DNA from 3 places in the Arthrobacter sp. CAN_A214 genome. Region 1 is predicted to be linked to each of the others. Evidence: riboswitches for the same ligand, from Rfam matches in the RefSeq annotation. Region 1 holds a riboswitch; each other region holds the start of a gene.

Evidence for each region. Region 1 has a riboswitch for cyclic di-GMP ahead of IWX65_RS03520 (3-oxoacyl-ACP reductase). Riboswitches for the same ligand answer to the same signal wherever they lie in the genome.
Region 2: linked by a shared signal. The riboswitch ahead of IWX65_RS08655 (response regulator transcription factor) and the one ahead of IWX65_RS03520 (3-oxoacyl-ACP reductase) in region 1 are both predicted to bind cyclic di-GMP.
Region 3: linked by a shared signal. The riboswitch ahead of IWX65_RS16585 (cellulase family glycosylhydrolase) and the one ahead of IWX65_RS03520 (3-oxoacyl-ACP reductase) in region 1 are both predicted to bind cyclic di-GMP.

What each region holds. Positions count from the first base shown of each region.
Region 1 is NZ_JADOUU010000002.1:341,346-349,481, reverse strand. Features, by position in the region: gene IWX65_RS03535 (VWA domain-containing protein) at 1-326, shown strand, start outside; gene IWX65_RS03530 (hypothetical protein) at 323-1,171, shown strand; gene IWX65_RS03525 (DUF7793 family protein) at 1,960-2,553, opposite strand; cyclic di-GMP riboswitch class I at 2,936-3,010, shown strand; TPP riboswitch at 3,335-3,430, shown strand; gene IWX65_RS03520 (3-oxoacyl-ACP reductase) at 3,477-4,241, shown strand; gene IWX65_RS03515 (recombinase family protein) at 4,371-4,562, opposite strand; gene IWX65_RS03510 (hypothetical protein) at 4,783-4,992, shown strand; partial or broken gene IWX65_RS03505 (helix-turn-helix domain-containing protein) at 5,059-5,253, opposite strand; gene IWX65_RS03500 (NAD(P)/FAD-dependent oxidoreductase) at 5,553-6,578, opposite strand; gene IWX65_RS03495 (class I SAM-dependent methyltransferase) at 6,544-7,383, opposite strand; gene IWX65_RS03490 (helix-turn-helix domain-containing protein) at 7,432-8,001, shown strand; gene IWX65_RS18020 (IS3 family transposase) at 8,041-8,136, opposite strand, start outside.
Region 2 is NZ_JADOUU010000007.1:100,855-108,990, forward strand. Features, by position in the region: gene miaA (tRNA (adenosine(37)-N6)-dimethylallyltransferase MiaA) at 1-1,058, shown strand, start outside; gene dapF (diaminopimelate epimerase) at 979-1,989, shown strand; gene IWX65_RS08650 (Hpt domain-containing protein) at 2,426-2,887, shown strand; gene IWX65_RS08655 (response regulator transcription factor) at 2,899-3,735, opposite strand; cyclic di-GMP riboswitch class I at 3,917-3,991, opposite strand; gene IWX65_RS08660 (class I SAM-dependent methyltransferase) at 4,127-4,744, opposite strand; gene hflX (GTPase HflX) at 4,902-6,485, shown strand; gene IWX65_RS08670 (ATP-dependent DNA helicase) at 6,478-8,136, shown strand, end outside.
Region 3 is NZ_JADOUU010000047.1:1,085-9,220, forward strand. Features, by position in the region: gene IWX65_RS16575 (hypothetical protein) at 1-388, shown strand, start outside; gene IWX65_RS16580 (hypothetical protein) at 388-1,272, shown strand; cyclic di-GMP riboswitch class I at 2,164-2,238, shown strand; gene IWX65_RS16585 (cellulase family glycosylhydrolase) at 2,298-3,848, shown strand; gene IWX65_RS16590 (DUF6221 family protein) at 4,196-4,567, opposite strand; gene IWX65_RS16595 (acetamidase/formamidase family protein) at 4,653-6,062, opposite strand; partial or broken gene IWX65_RS16600 (IS5 family transposase) at 6,200-6,947, shown strand; gene IWX65_RS18140 (Rieske (2Fe-2S) protein) at 7,612-8,004, opposite strand; partial or broken gene IWX65_RS18145 (NAD(P)/FAD-dependent oxidoreductase) at 8,073-8,136, opposite strand, start outside.

The sequences.
Region 1 (8,136 bases):
TGGCGGGCCTCTTCGGAGTGGCCAACACGCCGCTGTCACGGCAGGTCTTTAGGACTCCTCCGGGCTTCAGCACTGGCCGAGTCGCCGATCTGGTCGACGGCAGTATCATGCGAGAGGTGAAGTCAGGATTCGTGCCATATCGCTCGCGCATACGTACACAGATTCTCAAAGATGCTGCCATTTTGGGCGACAAAGTGGATAACGCAGATATCAAGGACGTCGTCTGGCACTTCGTCGGCGGTCGGACGGGGTCTTTGGGTGCGGACCCGAGGATCTTGGACCTGCTGGAAGAGCACGGCATCCAATATGTTATTCATCTGCCATGAAGTACTACCCACAACTGACGAAACGCCAGGCTGTCTCGGCTCTGGAGGAGTTCCTCGCCGAACGCGCTCCGGCGCTTGAGCGGTTCCGTCAAGCGCTCCGTGCGGACGGTCGGGACCCGGACACCCTCTTGGACGGGACAACCCAGGGGCTGGTTCCGCTGTGGGGCTGGGTTTTGAGCGGACTAACAGGACCGGATGCGCCCGCGTGCACCGACCCCGCCACAGTGCCGCACGAGGACTGGCCAAGTTGGGAGCGCTTCACAGCCGAAACCGAAGCGATCCTCTCCTATGAATCCGTCCAGTTGCTCGATGGGTTCATCTCGTACCTCGTGCGGGTAGTGGAGGACCGCACTCCCACTGCTCAGTGGCAAATTGGTCAGCATCCGAATAAGCGCTACCAATTCCGCAATCACCCTGTGTTGGCCGGAGCCGATCGTCAGATCTTCTTTCCGGGGCCAGTCGCATCCAGCGCCCGGGAAGTGGTTCGCGGCCGAAGAGCACCCGCGAACGACGAGATGGCGGGATACGCCCAAGCAGTCATCGAGGCGCTGAGTGCCGAGGAAACCAGACACGAACCGCCCGAGCCGCTCGTCGAAGTAGAAGACCTCGGCGATCACCCGATCCGCGGCCGTGAAATCGAAGTGTCCTTGCGGGAAGACATCGCCCACGAATACTCCCGGCAGGTGGACCATATGGTCAAGACCCTGGCGATGGAGGACGGGATCACACGCGTCATCCGCGAAGACCGCGAAGTCCTCCTCGTCGCCACACCCAGCTGGAACACCACGCAACTTCAGGAATGGGTCACCCAGGCACTAAGGGATGCCGGAAACGACCATTCATAGGACATTCCTGCTCCTCAGCGCTCAAAGCGGCGCAAGGCGTGATTCACGGGCAGGCACTACCGCTGACTACTGGTATCAGGGGCCTACGATGCCCACTATTGCTATGGCGATGATTACAGCCGCCAATGCCGTGACCCTTACGATGAGGCGCTGGGCGGTACGCAGAACAGCAAAGCAGACCGCCGCCGGCACTAGGATCCCCGCCATGGCGATGGTGATGAGCATCGTTGTGTAACCGGGCCGCATACCCGCGTCCCTCGGCGCGCCTAACCCTGTTGATTCCAAGTAGATGGCGAGCACGCAGCCGAGCATGACGAGTGCACCAGTAATGCTGAGGGCGACGCAACCCCCGATAGCCATCTTCGAATCATCATGCGCGCACCCCCTCCCCTGCGAAAAATCCCCGTCCATCAGAAATATGCCCCATTCTCGGTGCTGTTAGTCGCCCCGTGAAGAGCACCGATATCAGTGCGGTGAGAGTTTTTCGGCGCGGCGCCCGCCATAGGTGATGGTGACGAGTTCTTCGTTGCCGACACCGAGGCTGAGTCTCGACGTGACGCATGGACCGCGTGGCGCGGGTCGGAACGAGCAGGGGAACACAGTCCCGGGTGGAGCCGCCCGGCGCTCTACCTTCATTAGCAAGCCCTGGCGATCAGCAAGACCACAAGATCCTGGGCTGATTCGCCGACAGTACCTTGACCGTGCACGTTGTCACTATATCCCTCGGGTTTTGAGCGGACGAGCGTGCCGTCCCACAATAAATGGTTCTCTGCGCTTCCTGAGGGGTGTCATCTGCATTTGGTGAGCCACTGTTGGGCGTCATTGATTGTGGTGAAGTGCCGGGTGGGGTAGGGCGGGTGGTGTTGTTGTTTGTAGTAGGCAGTGATCACCGGGTCTTCGGTCTCGACTCCGACGATGGCCAGGGCCGCGATATTCAGTCCCGTCGCGAGGGTGTGCAGCGCTTCTTCCGTCACGGAGATCAGGTGATTGAGGCGGATGAGCATCGGCGGGCAAACGGACGGACTGAGCTGGTTGGCCCGGTCGACGATTCCAGCAGCGACAGCGTTGTCGACTTCCGTACTGGCCACACACTCGAGCCATAACACTCCCCCCCGCATTTCGGCAGTGAAGTGCTCGTTGGCGGCAAAAGCACTGTCAGGATGAGCGTCCTTACTGTCTGGTTCACCGTCTTCCCTGAGCCAGGCAATGGCGTCGGACTCGTTGTCGAAGTACCGACTGGGCGTGGCGGAGCGGTAATTGAACGCAGTAAGGACCCTACCCACCTCATCCACACCAACGACGGCGGTGCGGGTGGAACATGTGTCATCAATGAGCAACTGCTTGGCCTCGACAGTAATCCGCTCGACCAACCCAATATGCACCAGCAGAGGCCGCTTTCCATGAGGAGATGCGGCCGTGACCGCCTCGATCGTGGAGTGAATATCCTCTGTGTGTATCGTGACGCCTGGCGCCCACCGCAGGCGCAGAAAGTTCCCATCATCGCTCAACGTGTACCGCCCAGAGGATGGCTCCTGAGACCTTTCCATTTCTCCCCCAGTTCTGACGATCCCTCGTCGTTGCCGCCCCGCCCACCCCATGATGCCGCATCTTCAATCACTACGTGGCACACAAAATGTTCCACTACGTGTGCCAATGAAAGTGACGAAAGGAGCTCGCGTAGCACCCTGGCCACAGACGCGGCTTTCTCGGTTACGCCGAAGGCACTGCGGCGTATGCCTAACCACCACCCCCCCCTTCTCGTTACGCGCGTTAAGGCGAACCCGGCGCGAGTCTGGGACGCAAACCCGCGGAACCCACGCGGTCAGCCGGGTTACCGAACAATGAAGGCCTCACGAATGCTCAGCGAAACCGAGCTGCTCAATACCCAGGGGACAGCTGTTGTTATTGAAGACGACCTGGATATCCGTAACCTCGTCTGTGCGTGCTGCGCCGAGCCGGGTTCGACGTGCGCTCAGATGCGACAGGGCGCGACGGGGTAGAGGTCGTACGCAGTAGTACCCCACGCGCCGCCCGTCAGGCCAAAAACACCAATGAATTTACAGTCCCCATCATGGAGCCCAGATGCGCACGCCTCACACGGGGGCTCCTGCAACCCAGGGAAATAATAGGCTTTCTGGGCTCGGAGAGAACGTGTACTCTCGAGGCAGTGACACGGGGTGCCGGTATCAACCGGCTGAGATGACACCTGTTGAACCTGATCCAGTTCGTACTGGCGAAGGGATGTCCTGCCAAACCCAGGTGTTATCGGTCCCGCATCTTTTCGCCCTGACCCTCAGGGAGCCTTATGCAGATTACAGAACAGATCGTCCTGGTCACCGGCGGTGGCCGCGGTCTCGGCCGCCGCATCGTCCAAGCCTTCGCCGCCGAGAGTGCCCGGGTGATCATCAACTACCACGCCAGCCGGGACGCCGCCCGGCAACTGACGAATCACTTCGGCTCGTCTCGGGCCGTGGCCCTGGAGGCTGATGTCACCGATCCCGAACAGGTGGCCACCATGCTCGAACGAGCGCAGGAACACTTCGGCGCCCCGGTCACCACCGTGGTGAACAACGCCCTGGCGGCCTTCTCATTCAATGGGGATGCCCGCTCACATGCAGCGAAAATTGGTTGGGACGAGTTCGCAGCCCAGTTCTCCGGGAGCGTCCGGGGGGCCCTGAACACCACGCAGGCGGCCCTGCCAGGCATGCAGGAACAAGGCTTCGGGCGGATCATCAACATCGGCACCAACTTGTTCCAGAACCCCGTGGTGCCCTACCACGACTACACCGCAGCGAAAGCGGCACTGCTGTCCCTCACCCGAACCCTGGCCAAGGACCTGGGCGGGCACAATGTGACAGTGAACATGGTCTCCGGAGGGCTGCTGCGCACCACCGACGCCAGCGCAGCCACCCCCGAAAAGGTCTTCGACCTTATCGCCTCCTCCACACCATTGAGACACGTCACCACACCGCAGGAATTCGCTGACACCATCCTCTTCTTCGCCTCGCCCTGGGCGAGGTCGGTTACCGGGCAGAACCTGGTGGTCGACGGCGGGCTAGTCATGGACTGAGCCGGACACCCATAAGCGCGTACCGGCAATTGCACCTCAACGCTTTCCTCTTCGGCGCCCGCCATCAAGGCAGCGCCCCAACTCCCCCGTGGAGCAACTAGGGGACATTTCGTACTGGAAACTGAACCTTCAGCAGTCCCCCACCTCATCACCCTCCCGTAGATGGTCGAGCAGCTTATCCAGCTCGGGCCTACCGGCCATCGTTCCGCTCACACCATGGTCGGTGAACATCCGGTTGCAGCCGGCCGCTTTCAATGTTGCGTGCTGCAGGTCTGCGTTCTGCTCCAGCGTGCTGACCCTGGCATACCCGATGCTTCCCATCTCGACTCGCCCTCAAGCTCATCAAAGGACTTTTTTACTTTGTTGAGAATAACCGCTGAGCGCGGACCCGCGGTGGGAGGACTGGCGGCTACGCCGCGTCACCGGCGTCGACGGTTCTTGAGCGGCGGTAGGCGGGGCGCGTGGCCAGGTCATGGCGGGATCAAAAAGGTACACCAAGCACTACGCCAGGCTGATGGACGATCGGATCGAGGAATTCATCATGCGCAAGGAACTGATCATGCTCATCGCGGCCGAACTCGACGTCGAAAACTGCCAACCCACCGACTTCCCCAAGCCACGCCGGATGTACGTGTGGATCCGCTATCCCTCAAAAGCAATTCGCATCCAAGCGCATGCGATCGCCTACACACGGACAGCGGTGAAGATCCGATTCCTCGAACCGTTGATCAAAATCCAGCGTGAGGGCTGAATGTGGCTCAATGCGATCACGCTTGCGTCACCCAATGACGGGGACTGATTTGGAGGCGTAGGCCCCTTATCCCGATGCCTCCGGTGGAGTGTCGACGTCCCCTCGGGCAATGTGGGTCCGAGCTTTAGCGTAGGCACCGGTGATGTAGTCCTCGAGCTTGGCGCGTTCGATGCGCCACTGGCCTCGGCCGCCAATCTGAATGGCTGGCAGCTCTCCTGACTGGATGAGTCCTCGGATGGTGCTGTGCTTGGTGTTCAGCTCGTCTGCTACCTCCTACCTGCTACCTGCTGCAGGGAGAGGAAGCGCAGCGGCCTGGACTGCTCATCAAGGGAGTGCTCTGTCATGTACCCAGCATTCCAGCTACCGAACACTGCGCCGTCGATCGACGCCTTAAAGGGTGGAAGCGGAACCGCACCATGAACTACTCCCCGGAATTCAGACCGGTGATGAAGATCGTAGGGGATGGTTCGTTGGCTGACATGGGCTGTTTCGTTGTGCAGAGCGGGCCTTTGTTGAGCCCCTCGACGACGGGGGCATCCGATGGGACGCCATCGGTGTGATTAGCGGTTGATCGGGTTTCCTAGGACGATCTCGCCGATAATCGCGGAGGCTGCTGCGAGTCCGCTGGCTGCTGCGTTGATGACTTGGGCCATGGGTTCGCTGGTGTTGCCTGCAGTCCATATTCCGGGCACGCTGGTGGCGCCGTTGGGGCCGGTCTCAATACGGGTGGCGACAACGTGATCGTTGATGGTGAGGTCGGTGGGGAACAGGCCGAGGGGGGCAAGGAAGTCGGCCCGGGCATGCACGGTGGTTGCGATGACTAGGACGTCGAGGTCGATGTGGCTGTCATCGTTCAGGCGGACGCCGGTCAAATCGTCATCGTGGCTGAGTACTTCGACCACGGTTGCAGGCAGGACGGCAATGCCCCGCTCGACCAGATCCTTGTACTGGTCCGCAGTAGGTGGTGCAGTGTGAGTCAGCACGGTGACGTGTGGGGTGAGCAGTCGGAACATCATGGCCTGATGGATGGCCATCGGCCCGGTGGCAAGCACACCAATGCGCTGGCCGCGCACCTCGTACCCGTGGCAGAAGGCGCAGTGCAGTACGTCCTTACCCCACCGCGCGCCAAGGCCGGGCACGTCTGGTAGTTCATCTTTGCCGCCCGTGGCGACGACGATCCGGCTTGCGCTGATTGAGCGGTCGTCGAGCGTCAATGTGAACGCCCCGGCGCTACCGTGGATTGAGGACACGGTCCCAGTGACGAGTTGACCACCGTATCGTTCGACTTCAATCTGTCCGAGCCGGTACAGCTCGGCGGGTGGCGTGCCGTCGCGGGTCAGCAGGTTGTGGACATGGCCAGCGACGGCGTTGCGGGAGGTGGTGTTATCGATGACGACCACGGTTTGGCCAAAACGGCCGAGTGTGACTGCGGCGCTGAGTCCAGCGGCGCCGCCTCCAATGACGGCGACGTCGTAGGCGTGGGAACTGGAGCTTTTGCGGTCGCCATGGGGTTTGTCGGCTTGGGTCGTAGCCGCAGTCTGTCCGGTGGTGTTATGCGGGTTCTCTTTGATGGTGTGTTGATTCATGATTGTTCCCGGTTCTGGTTGAGGTAGCCACCCAGACGGTGCGGGTGGTGCGAGGTTCGAGTTCGAGGTTGTTGGAGAACCGTTTGAGCAGGTCTTCAACTGCGTGGCGGTCGCTCGTGCTCAGGCCCGCCAAGTGCGAAAAGCGCGCGAACCACTGTTGGGCGTACTCCCGCGCGGCAGGGGTGACGGGTGCGGTGGTCGTTACCTCGGACTTGGCGACGATGAGGCCGGCGTCCTCGATCACTGACGTCCAATCGGGGTAGTGGTTCCATCCCTCGGCTGCCGCGGCGCGGTGGCAGCGCTGTTCCAGCAGCACTTCGCGGGGATTGATGAGGAAGCTGGGCAGAGTAGTGAGTTCAACGATGACCAGGGATCCATTGGGTGCCAATGCTCGGTGAGCTCCCGACAGCAGTCGGGCAGGATCGGCGACATGGTGGAGTGAGGATGATGCCCAGATCAGGTCAACCGGCGTCTCGGGTAGCGCTGGGAAGCCCTCGTCGAGGTCGGCTTCGATCACGGTAAAGTCCTGCTCGCGCAGCAATTCGAGCATCTGCCGGTTGTTGTCGACACACGTTATAACGGCATCAGGGTACCGTTCGCGCAGTAATCGGCTGCCTGCGCCGGTGCCAGCGCCGAGGTCGACGATGGTGTGCGCTTCTGGGCCGGTCAGGTTCAGGACGGCCGTGAGGTGCTCGCTGAACACCTCGGCATCGAGGTCGAGGCCGCGGTGCTGGTCCTGGTCACCGAACCGCTGGTGGTGCTCGTGCGGGTGATCTTTATTCTCGCTGGCGATGTGGTGACTCATAATCCCCACTGTAGACAGTGAATGCTTCTAAGGCATAGTCTCTTGCGTATGAAGCAAGATATTGACGCCCTCGTTCGTCAGCGCATCCGGGCCCTCCGTCTGGCCCGGGGCTGGTCATTAGATGCCCTGGCCAGCTCCTGTTTTCTGAGCCCTTCGACGTTGAGTCGTATCGAGACCGGGGACCGGCGCATTGCACTGGATCAGCTCGTACCGATTGCCCGCGCCTTAGAGACCACCCTCGATGAGCTCATCAGCTCCCAGGAGGATGAGGATGTGGTCATCCGACCCCAGCCCGCGCATCGCGCGGATGTGACCACCTGGCTACTTTCGCGTGACCGCGCCGCGGCAGGAGTGGTGGTGGTCAAGACACGGGTGGGTGCTGGAGTGGCGCTAGCACCCGAGAGCCAGGTGCATCCGGGGTGGGAGTGGTTTACCGTGTTGACCGGTCGGGCCCGCTTGGAGCTTGGCGACCGGGTGCTCGTCGTTGAGGCCGGCGAAGCAGCAGAGTTCTCCACGATGGTGCCACACCGGATCAGCGCTGTCCCTGAGTCCGGAGAACTAGAAATCCTGTCGGTATTCAATCGTGACGGCGAACGGGCGCACTTGCACGATATGTGATCAGGCGCGAGCGGGATCGCCCGTGGTGCCGTAGGTGAGCTAAATGGTTTTCGAGGCTGCGAGGGCTCGATTCCGGTATTCGATCGGACTCAGGCCATCGAGTCGGAGTTGGATTCTGATGTGGTTGTACCAGCA
Region 2 (8,136 bases), on a different contig from region 1:
GGCCCGTGTGGACCGATGGACGGACGGCCGTCTCCGGGCGGGTCCCAGTTGCCCGAAAGGTTTCGCCCGCGGCGCCCTCCTCCGGAGCGGTCGTCGCGGTCGTCGGTCCCACCGGTTCCGGAAAATCGGACCTCGCCGTCCAGCTGGCGCTTGCGCTCGACGGTGAGATCATCAATGCCGATGCGATGCAGTTTTATCGCGGCATGGACATCGGCACCGCGAAGCTCCCGATGGAGGAGCGCGGGGGCGTCCCCCATCACCTTCTTGACACCCTCTCGATCCAGGAGGAGGCCAGCGTTGCCGCTTACCAGTTCACGGCGCGGGCGGCCATCGAGGAGATCCGGATGCGCGGGAAGGTGCCGATCCTCGTAGGAGGTTCGGGGATGTACGTGCGGGCTGTTCTCGACTGTCTCGAGTTTCCGGGTACCGACCCTGCAGTAAGGCAGCGTCTCGAGGAGGAACTCCAGGACAAGGGGGCAGCGGCGTTGCGGGACCGGTTGGCGAGGGTCGACCCGGCGTCGGCCGCGAGGGTCGCTGACAACCGCCGGCTCGTCCGGGCGCTCGAAGTCACCGAGCTGACCGGACGCCCTTTCAGCTCCTTCATGCCCGAGCGCCGCTATTACCAGTCCGCCATCCAGGTGGGGTTGGAGGTGGACCGGGACAGGCTCCGGCTGCGTCTCGCGACACGCGTCCACACGATGGTGGAGGACGGTTTGCGTTCCGAGGTGGAACAGCTGGTCGACCAGGGGCTGAGGGAGGGACGGACGGCGTCCCGGGCGCTGGGCTATGCTCAGTTCCTGAGAGTGCTCGAGGGAGCAATGCCGGCGGAAGCCGCCGTCGAGGACACGATCGTCGCAACGCGGCGTTTCGCCAAGCGTCAACTCACCTGGTTCCGTGGAGACCCCCGCGTGGACTGGCTGGATGGTGAGGATCCGCGGCTGCTCGGGAAGTGTCTCGATCTCCTACAGGGTGGGTCGTATGCCCGACAAGATCCGGATCAGCCAGTTCCAACCCAGGAGGGTGACCGTGCCAGTTCGAACGCAGCAGGATTCCACTAGTCCGCTCGCCGGTGTTCCCTTCACCAAAGGGCACGGGACGGGCAATGACTTCCTCCTGATCCTTGATCCCGAGGGGCGGTTCGACCTCGACAGCAGGAGTGTCGCCGCCGTGTGCGATCGACATCGGGGTATCGGAGCGGACGGATTGATCCGCGCAGTGCGGTCGGAACAGATCCCCGAAGGCAGGGCATTGCTGCAGAGCGCTCCCGACGCCATGTGGTTCATGGACTATTGGAACGGCGACGGAACAACCTCGGAGATGTGCGGGAACGGCGTACGGGTGTTCGTCCATTTCCTGGTCGTCAAGGGGTTCGTCTCGCTCGACGGCGGAGCAACCGTTTCCGTCGCCACCCGCGGCGGCGTCAAGGTCGTCGCGGCGTCCGCTGACGGTTACTCGGTGGACATGGGCCCCTGGGAATTCATCCACCCGGATACCGCGGTGGCCCGCGGCACGGATTCCCTGGTGGAAATCCAGGGACTCGACGTGGCACGCCCCGCCCTGTCGGTCAGCATGGGGAACCCGCACACCGTCGTCGCACTGGCAAGTCTCGGGGAGTTGACTGCCGCGGCCCTGCACACTGCCCCGGCCGTGGAACCGTTCCCTGCCCAGGGCACCAACGTCGAGTTGGTCGTGCCCAACGACCCATTGGTCGAGGACGGCGTCGGTGTCGTCACCATGCGCGTCCATGAGCGCGGTGTGGGAGAGACGCAGTCCTGTGGCACGGGAGCCTGCGCGGCGGCCGCTGCAATCCGGTACTGGGCGGGGGATTCGGCTCCCTCCCGTTGGGCCGTCGGGGTGCCGGGAGGCGTGGTCGGCGTCGTCTTCCATGTGGGCGTGGACGGACTGGAGCACGTCGAACTGAGCGGACCGGCTGAACTGGTCGCCGAGGGCGTACTGTTTCCGGCGTCGTTGCAAGCCCTTTCCCACTGACCGCACGCATCCCCGTGTTGGAGATCGGGGTCAGGCAGGGTTTCCGCAGGATCGTCCGAGGTGCACAGACGCTGACGTTCGGTGCGTCGACAGCAGCGTCCGGACCCCTTGGGCCGGGTCCGTACAGCCCGTAACGACGTCACCTTTCGTTGAACTGCGCTGACACCAGACGGGACATCCGCCACGGTGCTGCAGGGCGCGGGACGCCCCTGACATCTGCCCTGTTCGACTACTCTCTCGGAGGAGGGTGTGGTGCGGGCACGGACGGGAAGCGGGCAGGTTCGGCCTCGTATCCGTGCCCCCTGACAGGCGCGTCACCAGGGGCTCAGCCACGGCATCGGGCAGATTCCCCGGACCGGAAAACACAAAGCGCAAGGTTTACGCAGGTTGGACGAAAACAATGATTTTCCCGCCGGGATACACGTAACATTCGGAGGTGCCCTCCACTCACTTCCCTTCCGCCGGCGACGGGCTCCCGGATGACCATACGGGCTTCGGCTGCGGGCAGGTCCACTCCGGATCCTCCTCAGCGTGCAGCGAGTGCGAGCCGTTGGTGGACCGGAACGTGCTTCGTGAACTGGAGAAGGATTTCGACAGCCCGACGGTGGTGCATGCGTTCGCCCGGGACTTCGCGCAGTCCTGGGACGGGAAATATCGGCGCCTGGTCCGCTTCGTGGAGGACCGGGACAAAGCGGGGGCGAAGGAGGCTGCGCTGAGTGTGAAGGTCACCTCGACGATGGTCGGAGCGGCGCGGCTTGCTTATCTCGCTGCCTGGTTCGAAAAGCTCATCGAGGCCAACGACATGGATGCCGCCGCCCGGACCCTCGCGTACGTCGAGGCCTGCGGCTCCGACACCACCTCGGAACTCCTCGACACCTACATACCCCCGGACCTGTGAGGACTGCGCTCCTACGGAACCGGCTGCTGCCCGGGTGAAGGGACGAGCCGGTACCCGATGCCCCGAACCGTGGTGATGAGGTCAGGAGAACGCGCGTTGTTGGAGAGCTTCCGGCGCAGATTCCCGATGTGGACCTCGATCGCGCGCTGATCCGCGTCGCTGACATACGAATATCCCCGGTAATCCTCGCCCCGGACAACCCCGACGAGTGCGGACCTCGTCCGGACGGCTCCGTTACTTCGCAGCAGGTCGTGCAGCAGATCGAATTCACTCCTTGTCAGGAGCAGTTCCTCGTCGGCCAGCTTCGCCGTCCGGGCTTCCCGATCAAGAACCAGATCACCGTGCTGAAGCACCGCAGAATTCCTCAGGACAGCGGCAACGGTGGGGGCAGCGGCGGGAGCGGGCGGAGAAGTGCTGGGTGGAACCGGCAGCCCGAGCGGACGGGTCGCCTCGATTCGTGGCCGACGCAACATCGCATCGATCCTCGCCCTCAGCTCCCGTGGACGGAAGGGCTTGATCAGGTAGTCGTCAGCTCCGGCCTGCAGGGCCGTGAGGGTATCCAGTTCATCGGCTCGGGCACTGAGCATGATGACGTAGCAGTCACTGATGTTCCGGATACGCCGGAGCACCTCGTAGCCGTCGATGTCGGGCAGACCGACGTCGAGTGTCACAACCGTCGGGGCGTTCCTGCGCACCACCTCCACTCCGTCCCGTCCCGTTGCTTCGGAGTGGACGTCGAAACCTGCCTGCCGCAGCACAGCGACAACGATGTTCCGGATATCGATGTCATCCTCGATGACGACGGCTGACCCCTGCTCAGGACTTCTGACGGAGGTTTCGGTACTCATGCCGAGGCCTCGGTCGCAGTTCTTCGGACGGGTGCACCCGAACCGCCCGTTCTGCACGAAACCCGAGGAAAGGAAGCGCAGGGCATGTTCGCCCGTGTTCCGGGGGCAGCAGTGCCCGGGAAAGCAACAAATACCGACGCTTCCAATAAGCATGTGTACGGCATGGTTGAGACCTTTGCTGTTCGGTAGCCCGGCTAACCGCGTGGGTCCCGTGGCTTTGCGTCCCTGGCTTGCACCAGGTTTGCCCTTATCAATGGGCGAATGCCCATACATGTTCACGGACTTTATCAGGGTGGATCGCTCGTCGACTACCGACTCGATGACGCCTTTCTCACGGGCCGCACCGACGGCATCCGCACGAGTACCCGTCGCTTGAACCCGCCGCGCTTCCTCAGATTGGCGAGTTGCCCCGCTTCACGTGGAGCACCCGAAACGACTTCGAGGTGTCCGCGCGTTGCACGGCGAAGCCTTCCGGCAGCGACTCCGCCAGCCACCGCTGCAGCGAGTCGGCGCCGAGGTTCTTCTGCACCACCAGCCAGGCATCGCCGTCGGGCGCAAGCCTCGGGAGCCAGGCAAGCAGGAGCGCATGGAGCTCCTGCTTGCCGATGCGGATGGGAGGGTTGGACCACACCGTGTCGAATTCGAGGGTAGGGTCGACGCCGTCGGGCGTGCTGACGTGGACGTTCGGCAGCCCGAGCCTCGCGGCATTGTCGCGGGTGAGTGCGAGGCAGCGCTCATTGACGTCCACTGCGTAGACAGCTGCCGCCGGCGCCTTGAGAGCCATGCTCAGCGCGAGCGCACCCCAGCCGCAACCGATGTCCAGGAGCCGGGCTCCCGACGGCCGAGGTACGGCATCCAACAGAATGGCCGTACCCTTGTCGACGCCGTCGGGGCTGAACAAACCGGACGATGTCACCAGTTCCCTGCGCTGTCCATCGAGGACGACGGAGAGTGGGCGGCGCACCTCCGGTCCTGCGGGCTTGGCGGTGAAGTAATGCTGGGAGTCCATGGCAGAAGCCTAGTGCCGACAGCGCCTCCCTCCCGGCACGGGGGGTGAAACCGCCCGCCCCCACGGAAGAGGATGCTGCGGTTCCGCGCAGAGTGAAGTGCTGGAACGGAACGGCGGAAGGGAACTAGAATTGAAGTCCACTGTTACAAGGGAGAATATGACCACGAACTCCGGAGGATCCACCGGTGCCGACATGGGACCGGAAGAGATCCAGGCCGTTATCGACCGAATCCTCGCACATGACGAGGCAGCTTCGGCAAAGTCCTCGGGCGGGCAGGGACAGGAAACCGCCTCGTCTCCTCATGAGCGCACGTGGCGCTCTCGGGCCCAGGCGATTTCTGAGGAGGCCGATGAACGGTTCTCCTTCGACGGCGACCAGCAGGATCTCGCGGAGCGCCGTGCGCTACGCCGGGTGGCCGGGCTCTCGACGGAGCTCGAGGACGTCACCGAGGTCGAATACCGACAGCTGCGGCTGGAGCGGGTGGTGCTTGCCGGCCTGTGGACGGAGGGGACGGCGCAGGACGCTGAAAACTCCCTGCAGGAGCTTGCCGCCCTGGCTGAGACCGCAGGATCGGAAGTTCTTGATGGAATGGTTCAGCGCAGGCTCAAGCCGGATCCCGCAACCTTCCTCGGCTCGGGTAAAGCACAGGAACTGAAGGACATCGTCACGGCGACGGGTGCCGACACGGTCATCGTGGACAGCGAACTGTCCCCTTCCCAGCGGCGAGGACTCGAGGACATCGTGAAGGTCAAAGTCATTGACCGGACCGCCCTGATCCTCGACATCTTCGCCCAGCATGCGAAGTCCCGGGAGGGCAAGGCCCAGGTGGAACTCGCCCAGCTCGAGTACCTCCTCCCTCGCCTTCGCGGCTGGGGTGAGTCCATGTCCCGCCAGGCCGGCGGCCAGGTCGGCAGCGCAAGCGCTGGCATGGGTTCGCGTGGCCCGGGCGAGACGAAGATCGAGCTCGACCGGCGGAAGATCCGCACGCGCATGGCGAAACTCCGCCGGGAGATCGCGGGGATGAAGCCTGCACGGGACACCAAGCGATCGAACCGCCGGCGGAACCAGGTCCCCTCGGTGGCTATCGCCGGCTACACCAACGCCGGAAAGTCATCGCTGCTCAACCGGCTCACCGATGCGGGCGTCCTCGTGGAGAACGCGCTTTTTGCAACCCTCGATCCCACAGTACGGAGGGCCGAAACGGCCGACGGCATCGGTTACACACTGGCCGACACCGTGGGATTCGTGCGGTCGCTTCCGACCCAGCTCGTCGAGGCGTTCCGTTCCACGCTGGAGGAAGTTGCCGATTCCGATCTCATCCTGCATGTAGTCGATGCCTCCCATCCCGACCCCGAAGGCCAGATTGCAGCGGTCCGCGCCGTGATGACCGAGGTCGAGGCGCGTGACATTCCCGAGATCATCGTGCTCAACAAGGCCGATGCGGCCGACCCCTTCGTCATCGAACGCCTGCGCCAGCGTGAACCCCGCAATGTCGTGGTTTCCGCCCGGACAGGCGCCGGGCTCGATGAGCTTCGCAATCTGATCAGCGAGGCAATTCCCCGCCCAGGGGTTCGGATGGAACTCCTGGTGCCCTACGAGCACGGCGAAGTTCTCAGCCGGCTCCATCAGGAGGACGCCGAGATCCTCGGATTGGAGCATGTCGGCGAGGGCACCCGGCTCGACGTCATGGTCCGGGAGGCCCTCGCTGCGGAACTGGAACCGTATCTCCGGCATGAGTGAGGGGCCCGACGCCCTGACACTGCTCGATGCCGCCGTCGTGGCCATGGGTGGCGAAAGCCGTACCGGGCAGCAGAAGATGGTTCGCCAGGTCAGTGAGGCCATCGCCACCGGCAGCCATCTTCTGGTGCAGGCCGGGACGGGAACCGGTAAGTCACTGGCCTACCTCGTACCGCTCATCGCCCATGCCATGGAAAGCGAGCGGCCGTCGGTGGTGTCCACAGCGACGCTCGCACTCCAGGCGCAAATCGTCGGCCGGGATCTTCCGCGCCTTCTCGAATCGGTCGGTGAGCATCTTCCGCGGCCGGTCGACGTCGCCCTCCTCAAGGGCAGGGCGAACTACCTCTGCAAACACAAGGTCGGCGGCGGGTTCCCCGAGGACGACGTCCCGGATGCGCTCTTCAGCCTCGGGGAGGATGCCGCTCCGCACCCGGCACCCGGCTCCTTCGCCGCGTCGCCTTCCAGCGCGCTCGGGAAGGAGGTGGTCCGCGTGCGGGAATGGGCCGAGGAAACCGACACCGGCGACCGGGACGAACTTCTTCCCGGTGTCAGCGACCGTGCGTGGCGCCAGGTCTCCGTCAGCAGCATGGAGTGCCTTGGCGCCCAGCGCTGTCCTGCTGCGGAGGAGTGCTTCAGCGAGAAAGCGCGGGGAGCCGCTGCGGACGCGGACATCATCATCACCAACCATGCGATGCTGGCGATCAGTGCGTTCGAGGGCCTCGCCGTCCTCCCGGAGTACGACGTCGTCGTCATCGACGAAGCGCACGAGCTTCACGACCGCGTGACAGGTGCGGTGTCGGGGCAGCTCGCCCCGGCGATGATCAGCGCGGCGTCGACCGCGCTGCGGCGGCACGCCTCCATCGGAACAGGTGTACTGGACAGTGCGGGAAGTGCTTTCGAGGCCGCCGCCGAGCTTCTTCCATCGGGCCTGCTGCCCGGAGGGCTGCCCGAGGCGGTCGAACAGTCGCTGGACCAGGTGCGGAGTGCCTGCCGTGCTGCCCTGTCGGACACGAAGACCGACGGCAAAACCGGCGACGCCGACGGCGGCCGGCAAATGGCGCGCGCGCGATTGACCCTCATCTTCGATCTGTGCGAGCGGATCCTCGCCGCCTCTACGTCGAACGAGGTGGTGTGGGCTTCGCGCGCCAGTTCCTTCACTCCGGGTTCCGGCTATGGAATTCCCGACGACAGTGCTCCGGCTACCCTGAACGTCGCTCCGCTCTCCGTGGCCGGCAGGCTGCGCGAGGGTCTGTTCGCGGATCATACTGTGATCCTCACGTCGGCTACCCTTGCGATCGGCGCGGAATTCGGCCCCGTCGCCGGGTCGCTCGGCCTTGCTGGTGACGGCGCGCCGGCCTGGACCGGAGTGGACGTCGGCAGCCCCTTCGATTACCCCCGCCAGGGGGTGCTGTATGTTGCGAAGGATCTCCCGAAACCGGAGCGCGGCACCTCAGGTGCCCAGTTGGCGGAACTCGAGGCCCTTCTCACTGCCTCACGGGGAGGCGCGCTGGGGCTCTTCTCCTCGAAGCGTGCAGCCGAGGAGGCAGCCGAGGCGCTGAGGCCGAAGGTGGGTTTCGAGATCCTCTGTCAGGGCGAATCATCCCTGTCATCCCTCGTGCGGCAATTCTCGGAGGAACCGGACACCTGTCTGTTC
Region 3 (8,136 bases), on a different contig from region 1:
CCTCGTATCCGCACCGCGCCCCCAGGCTACTCTGCATTCGACCGCGGCCGAGGCCTTCGGCGAGGTCCACAGCCGGTTGGTCGAGGAATTGCGCTTGTTCGAGATCGACACTTCAACCCTCTGCGGGTTCGGGTCGTATCGCGGCCTCGAGATTTGGGCGGGGGCGAACTCGTTCGACTCGCCGTGTCTCGTGGCGGTGCACCTAGCTAGCAACAGCCTGTCAGAATCGCGTTGCGCTCCGTCTGGGGCAGACCTGATCATGGACGTCTCGTCATCCGGTGATGGGTTTGAAGGTTTCGAAGGACTCGCCGGCGATGGCATCATCCGGTTCATCTTTCGTGGCGACACGGTGGATGCCTACGTCCACCTCATCCCCGAGGCCGACTGATGGACGCATCCTCGCCCCCGCCCGATGCCGGGCGTGAACTGGATGAGCTCCGTAGGAGGGCCTATGGTCGGCATCCCGATATCCAGGACGACCCCGCTGCGCTGGCACGGCTGACGGAACTGGAAGCGGCACGCACCGCGAGTCCGCGTAAAGGCGCCACCGAAATCAGCGAAGCTGCTCCCGCCGCGGAAGGCGCGCCAGCGGCTGACTTCGCTTGGACGATGTTCGGAGCTGATCGCCCGGACTCGGCAGCCGGCAGCACGGCTGCGGTCTCCAGCGAGGGCTCACCGCGGTCGCTTCGGCATCGCATCACTGCTTCACGTACCCGCCGTGGCTGGTTCCTGGCAGGTGCACTGGTGGGCTTTCTTGCCCTCGCGTACACCGTGGAGGCGCTCGTGGGACCGCGTCCCGATGCCACCTTGTATCCGATCGCAGGCGAGGCGGACAGTGTGGTGTTTTCGTTGCTGGAATTCCTGGGAGCCGACGTCGACCGCACCAGCATTCGCGGCTACGAAGCATATCGGGGGGTAGAACCGTGGTTCGCCGTGGATAAGCAGGGACTTCAGTGCTTCATGCTCATCGACCGTTCGGGTCCCACCGTCGACGGCGCCAATTGCGTACCGCCCGGGGTTGATCTTTTTGCGGACATCGACGCGTGGTTCCTTTCGGGAGCATTCGAGGAGGAAGGCCTCCCGCAGGGAGCCTCGCCCGGTTTCATTACCGCGGCAACTCGGTGGATGTCTTTTTCTATCCCGCATCGGAAACCGACTAAGACTTGGATCCCGGGAAATCGGTGGCGCACCCGGGCACCCGCTGCAGCAACGAGTGCATGCGCGTCGGCGGGCATCTCCGCGATAAGCCTGAGCGGTGCGGGCTTGGCGTGAATGGCCCGACTGAGCAGCCGGTAGAACCGCAGCTCGTGGTGCGGCGGGTGTTCCAATACCGGGCGTGGCTTCGTGAGTAGACGACCGACCGGAAACGCTGACTGCTTCAACGGCAGATGCTCTCATATCATCACCGTCCGTGAAGCGTGCCGATTGATCAATTGGGCGTAGCGCAAGCAACGTAGCCCGGAACAACGTGTGGCCTAAAGACTCTGGGTTCCGGCCTCGCGCGGCAAGCGCCCAGGCCTACTGCACGGGCCTCGCTGAGCTCGGGCTGTAGAAGCGTTTTTCTGTTTTTGCTGCTGTCCTGACGGATTGTACGTGTCCGCTCCGGCCGGTCTAGCCCCTCCGTTCCTCCGGGGCCTGCGGTGCAGGAAGTTCCCTGCGGCGCTCCTTCGTCGCTGATCTCCTCCGGAAATTCCCGGCCCCTTGCCCTAGGGGTAGACAGGCCTCCGTCGGCCACAGCTCCGCAAGCTTCGCCAGCAGCCAAAACAACGGGGGAGAGGGGACGCTGGCCGGTCACCAAAGCCGCCCCGCTATGGTCTGCGCCCACACCCGTTTCCACCCGCTTGACAGACATAGAAGCGTCGGGGGAGAGAGCCCACTGCTGGTCACCAAGGGCCCGACACCACCGCAACGAAGGAGCAACACCGTGAATACCGATACCGCAGTTCTGGTCAACACCACCATGAAGGACACCGAGGAAACCATAACCGCCCCGGTCCCGCCACATAGTCATCAAGAGCGATGCAGCCAGAACCTTCCCCTTTTTCCTGCGGAAACACTGCGTTCAAACAAGGGCATAGCCGCATCAATAGCTGAGGTGTCTACCGGAGAATAAGACAAGGCCGTCCGTCTCTACCGCACCAGTTTGTGGTACGAGAGGGTGGTTGCCGACAAGGGCAAACCCGGTGTGAGCCGGGGACGCAAAGCCACGGGACCCACGCGGTCAGCCGGGCTACCGAACAACGAAGGTCTCAGCCATGCGATCCAAACCACCCAGCAGCATGCCATTATTCCAACGTATGCCCAGCACAAAGATGCTAGGCCTGCTCAAGGCCACACTATGTGCCGTAGTGGTACTCCTGGTCCTCAGCGGGCTAGCTGTGGCCAAGACAGGAACGGGTGAGGTGAGAGCAGCGGAAACCACAGCCGCGAACTCCGGTTGGCTCCACACTGATGGCGGAACGATCCGCGATGCGGCAAACAACCCGTACGTGATCAAGTCGACCAGTTGGTTTGGTCTGGAAACCCCGGAATGCGCGCCTCACGGGCTGTGGACCATCAACCTTGCCGAGGGTATCCGGCAAATCAAGGACATGGGGTTCAACACGATTCGCCTACCGTACTCCAATGAGTGCATCACCACCGGTGAAACCAGCTCCATTGACTACTCGGCCAACCCCGATCTGCTCGGCAAAGCCCCGCTTGAGGTCATGGATGCCGTCATTGCCGTAGCGAAAGCCAACGGACTCAATGTCATCCTTGACCGCCACCGACCGGACTCAGGATCACAGTCCGAACTCTGGTACACCCCCACCTACAGTGAGGAAACATGGATCGCGGACTGGGCAAGGCTCGCCGACCGGTATAAGAACAATCCGACCGTTATCGGAGTCGACCTGCACAACGAACCGCGCGGAGCTGCCTGCTGGGGATGCGGAAACCCTGCAACCGATTGGCAGGCCGCCGCCACACGGGCCGGCAATACAGTCCTGTCCATCAACCCGAACCTGCTCATCATCGTCGAAGGCATCGAAAACGAATCCGACGGCACCGCCACCTGGTGGGGGAGCGGACTCAAAGGCGTCGCCACGCATCCCATCGGGCTCGACGTCGATCACCGTGTCGTCTACTCCCCCCACGATTACCCTGGCTCCGTGTACCCACAAAAGTGGTTCTCCGCCCCCGACTACCCCGTCAACCTGCCCGGCGTCTGGGACACCAACTGGGGTTACATCGCCAGACAGGGCATCGCGCCCGTACTCCTCGGCGAATTCGGAACCAAACTCGAAACTACTTCCGACAAGCAATGGCTGGACCAAATGGTCAAATACCTAGACAGCACCGGGATCAGCTACTCCTATTGGTCCTATAACCCCAATAGCGGTGACACAGGCGGTCTTATCAAAGACAATTGGCGAACCCCGGAAACCAGCAAACTCACCGCCCTGGCCTTCCTGCTCCAGGAACCATCAGTCACCCAACCAACGAAACAGGTCACGACCGACTCAACGACTCCACCTTCGCCAACAACGCCTCCGCGTACAGCACAGACCGCTAACTCCATGCAGTGGGTGCCGGAAGCCTCCTGGGAGACAGGCTACGTCGCCTCAATCAAGGTTACGGCCGACGAGGATCTAGAACGCTGGTCAGTGAAGTGGGACGATCCAAACGCCACCGCCGTAGCCAATGCTTGGGGAATGACCTGCACTGCAGTACCCAAAGAATCCATCACCTGTGTAGGAGCAGACTGGGCTTCGACACTGAACCAGGGACAGACTGTCACAGTAGGACTCCAGGTCGACTCCTCCAACATGCCGACTGACCCGCCACTGACGACGACCGTGGACTAGGTTCAACCTACCCAAACGGCAGTCCGGGAGGAACCCTCGGGCGTGCGTGCGTGCGTGCTTACGACGAAAGAAAGAACTAGCGTGTTCTCCTTCGCGGGCCGGTTCGAAAACACCACCTATTGATGAAGCCGCCGGACCCCACACACCGTTTATCGGACGGTCCCCCCGGACGCTGCTGAGTGATCTTCGCTTCAGCAGTTAGGCGCCGATGGCTTTGCGTCGTGCAGTGTTGCTGGGCGCAGGCGTCATGCGCGTTTTGCACAGAGGTGTGTTCGGGTGCTGTCGTTGATCTCTTGGAAGGCCGCGCTGGGTGAGGGCGGCCTGACGTGTCCTTGGTCGCTGAGGTATCAGCTGACCCAGGTGGTCCTGTAGTCGGCGTGCTGGTTCCATGACATGGCCAGAAGTTCGAGCAGTATGCGCACATCGTTTTGTTCACTGGTTGCCTCGTCATCGCGGTGAATGCTTTGCAGATGCGCCACTAAACGTTGCTTGGCTTGGCAGTCCGCAATTACCTTTCCAGGGTGTTGTTGCGCGATGTGACGGGCCAGCGGGTCATCCGAGGCATATCTTGGCCTGTAATTTGGTTGCCCACGATCGGCGTGGCCGCCATGCACGTAGGCACCCAGAACGCCGCCGAACCCGGGATCATGCAGGGCTGCGTGAGCGAGGTCCTGGTCCTCCGCAACGCGGGCCAGGACAAAAGCAACCAGTTCGTTCATCACCTGAACCTACTCACTATTTTTGCGACATCACCGCCATGTCAGGGAACTAGCTCAATGTCGTGGACGCTTTCCGATGATCCACTCAGGTGAAGTCCGCTTTGCTGATGAGCCCGTGTACACCCACGGTGCGGTCCACGACCTGCGACACGGCGAAGTCCGCGGCCGCCGAGAGGTAGGCATAGGCGATGGCGCGGTCCATCCCCCGGTCGTTCTGCAGGAAGTCAAGAGCATTGACGATGGCCCGGCGCATGGCGACGTTCAGGTCTCCGCTGACCCCTCCTCCTGCAAGCCCATCGGGGTCAGAGAGCCCGATGGGAATCCAGGCGTCCTTCGTCTCGCCGAAGGGATATGTGTAGGCAACCGAAGGTGCGTCTCCCGAACCGGGTTTGCACACGGTCAGCCGAAAGGAGCCGCGCAGCGATCCTTCCATCGCGGTCAGGGCCACTTCTCCGTCGCCCATCCCCATGTGGGGATCACCGACGTAGAACAACGCTCCCTCCGCTTTCACCGGCAGGTAGAAGGTGGACCCCGCACCGAGGTGGCGGATGTCGATGTTCCCGCCGCCGAGCGTGGGAGGGACCGAGTTGGCTTCGGGCGAGGTGAGCTCCTCGGATTCGGCGAATGCCACACCCATCATTCCCATGAAGGGGCGTAGCGGGAATCTCACCGTCATGTCTCCGCTTCTCATCACGCCCTTGCCGTCCTCAATAGCTGTGAAGACCGAGACGTTCCCGTAGTCCGAGGGGATGCCCGATGAACGGTTGTCGGTGGCGACTGGGGGCATCACTTCCTCAAGGGTGATGCCTGCGGGCGGCTGGTTTTCCGCCTGCAGGGCCAACCCTCCTTTCCCGTGACGGCTGGAAACGACGCCGTAGGGTACGCGCGGGGTTGCCTCGAGCGTCTCGATCTTCAGGACGTCCCCGGGTTCGGCTCCTTCGACCGCGACGGGGCCGGTGACGATATGCGGGCCGTCGGCGTCGAAGTTCCGGGGCGTCCGGTTGTATTCGGCCGCGATACTCACCGCGTCCTCGAGGATGCTGTTCTCGGCCACACCAAGTGCCCCGAAATACTCCCGTGGATCCCGTCCCTGGTCCTCGAGGATGCCTTCATGGGAAAGGGCGTCGATGGTCACCGTCTGGCCGGAGCGGATCGACAGCACCGGCTTGGCGTGAACCGTGGGCACGTAGCCCCACAAAACCTCCCCGGGGGTGGACGCCAGATACGCGTCGCCCTGGATGGCACCTCTGCCGGGCTGCAAAATTTCGCCGAAACCAACCGCTGACGGGGTGCCTCCGGCGACACCTGACACGCCAGGTGATGGTTGCCCCGTCGCGGGCGGCGTTCCTGCACTGCCGCTTGCCGCCGTCCCTGCGCTGGTGCACGCTGTTGCTGCCGAGAGCGTCCCGAAGGCCGCGATGACCCCCAGAAACCGGCGCCTCCCGAGACCGCTCATCAAGGTTTCCGCCGCATTCCGACCGAACATGTCACTCATGATGCTTCTCCTCCACAGATAGGAGTTTCGACGCTAACGAGTATTCGTTTCAGGGACGTTTCAAATGTGAATCCGGCAATGACAGCCCCAGGGCGTGTCTCCCAATAGGTTGATCCCCGGTTGGATACCTTGGCAGCATGTCTCGATTTCAGGCTTTTCCCGATGAGAAGTGGACTCCTGTCGAGTCGTTGCTGCCGAGTTCCGATGGCCAACGCGGCTGCCCGTTCCGGAACCACCGCCAGGTCGTTGAGGGTATCGCTTACCGGTACCGGTGTGGGATCGCATGGCGTGACCTGCCGAAGCAGTTCGATCCGTGGCAGACCGCGTGGAAGCGCCACCGCCGTTTCGCGGTAGAGGGGATTTGGGGCCGGATCCACGCCGTACTACTGACCCAGGCCGACGCCGCGGGTGAAATCTACTGAACTGTGTCGATGGACTCGACAATCAACTGCGCTCACCAGCACGGTACGAACCTTCCCCGCACCACAGGGGGATCTGCCGAATTGCAAGAAACGCTGGTCCGAGCCCGAGGACCACGCCCTCGGGCGTTCCCGGGGCGGGTCGAGCACGAAGATCCACCACGCCTGCGACGGGAAGGGCCGGCCCCTGGCGTTCATCATCGGACCGGGACAGGGCTCGGACTCCCGGATGTTCCCGCACGTCCTTGAGGCCATCAACGTCCCACGTCCCGGCACGGGACGGGCTCGGACCCGTCCCGACGCGGTATGGGCGATAAGGTTTACTCTTCAAGGGCCAACCGTCGTCGAGCAGTCCTTCAATATCTTCGAGCAATGGCGCAGTATCGCCACCCGCTACGACAAGCTCACCATCACCTACCGCTCCGCGGTCGCCCTCCATGCAGTCCTGATCTGGCTACGCCAATAAGGAGACAGGCCCTGAGTGAGGGAGTGTTGCTGAAACTGGCTTACAGTCAGACGTGCGACGCAGCGAACTGAATGCGGCGAGGTGGTTGGCGCGCTCGAGAAGGTCTATGGGATCAAGGTGTCAAAGAACACCATCTCGAAGATCGCTTTGAGAAGTCGTTTAAGAAGGTCGCCGGTGAGTTAACGGACTGGTCTCGCCCGCTGGATTCGTTCTAGCCGGTGATTCTCGTCGGTGCGATTGGCGGTGTCGGTCCGCGGTGGGCAGGTGCGCAACATCCCGTTCTACTTTCGTCGTGGGCGTCACCACGAACGGGGAGTAGGAGATCCTTGGATTTCAGCCGGTGACGGTGCTGAGAGCGTCCGGTTCCGGTTGCAGGTATTTTCCGAGCTGGAACCGCGGCTTCGAGAATGTCCGTAACGGGCTTGAGTACCTGCCGCAAGCGTTCACGACCGCCCGGGAGTGAACGGTGGTGCATCAGTGGATGGACGTAATCCGCAACTCGTTCCGTTAGGGCGACCGGCAACACCGCGACGGCATGGTGTGGGCGCTCGGACCGGTTTACACCGCTCCGTCCAAGCAGGCAGCGAAGGACCGGTTTGCAGAGTTCACAGCCCAATGGGGCCTGCACACCATTCATCGGACAGTCCCGACGAGAGGACTTTCATCAGGTGAATTGCAGGACGATGTTCTGAACACCGTTGACGTGTACGGTGTAGCTTTTCAGCGGTGGAGCGCCTGTGGTGGAGCAGCCGGTGTCGAGTTCGAACACATTCTGGTGGAGTGGGCACATGACGACCCGCTGGTCGATGGTTCCATCGGCAATGGGTCCGCCGCGATGAGTGCAGACGGCCGATCGGGCTCTGAAGGTGCCGTCCCGCAGGTGGAATACCGCGATCTGCTCGCCTCCTACGGCGAATGCCCGGCCCTCGCCGATCGGTACCTGATCTGCCGGCCCCAGCACCGTCGGTACCGCTTCCGTTCCGTCAGGAGGTACGGGAAGCGCTCCGGTAGAGACGGGGGCCGACCCCGTCGCGTCGAGATGCGTCGGACCGGTCATCGGGTCACCTTGGTGTCGCCCGGCTCGCGCCCTGTCTCGGTGGCCGGCATCGTTGCTGTGGGCTCGAGCACGGGTACGTGGGGAAGCGGTACCGAGGGGGAGTGAGGTGCGGAACTGGCCCGGCGTCATAGG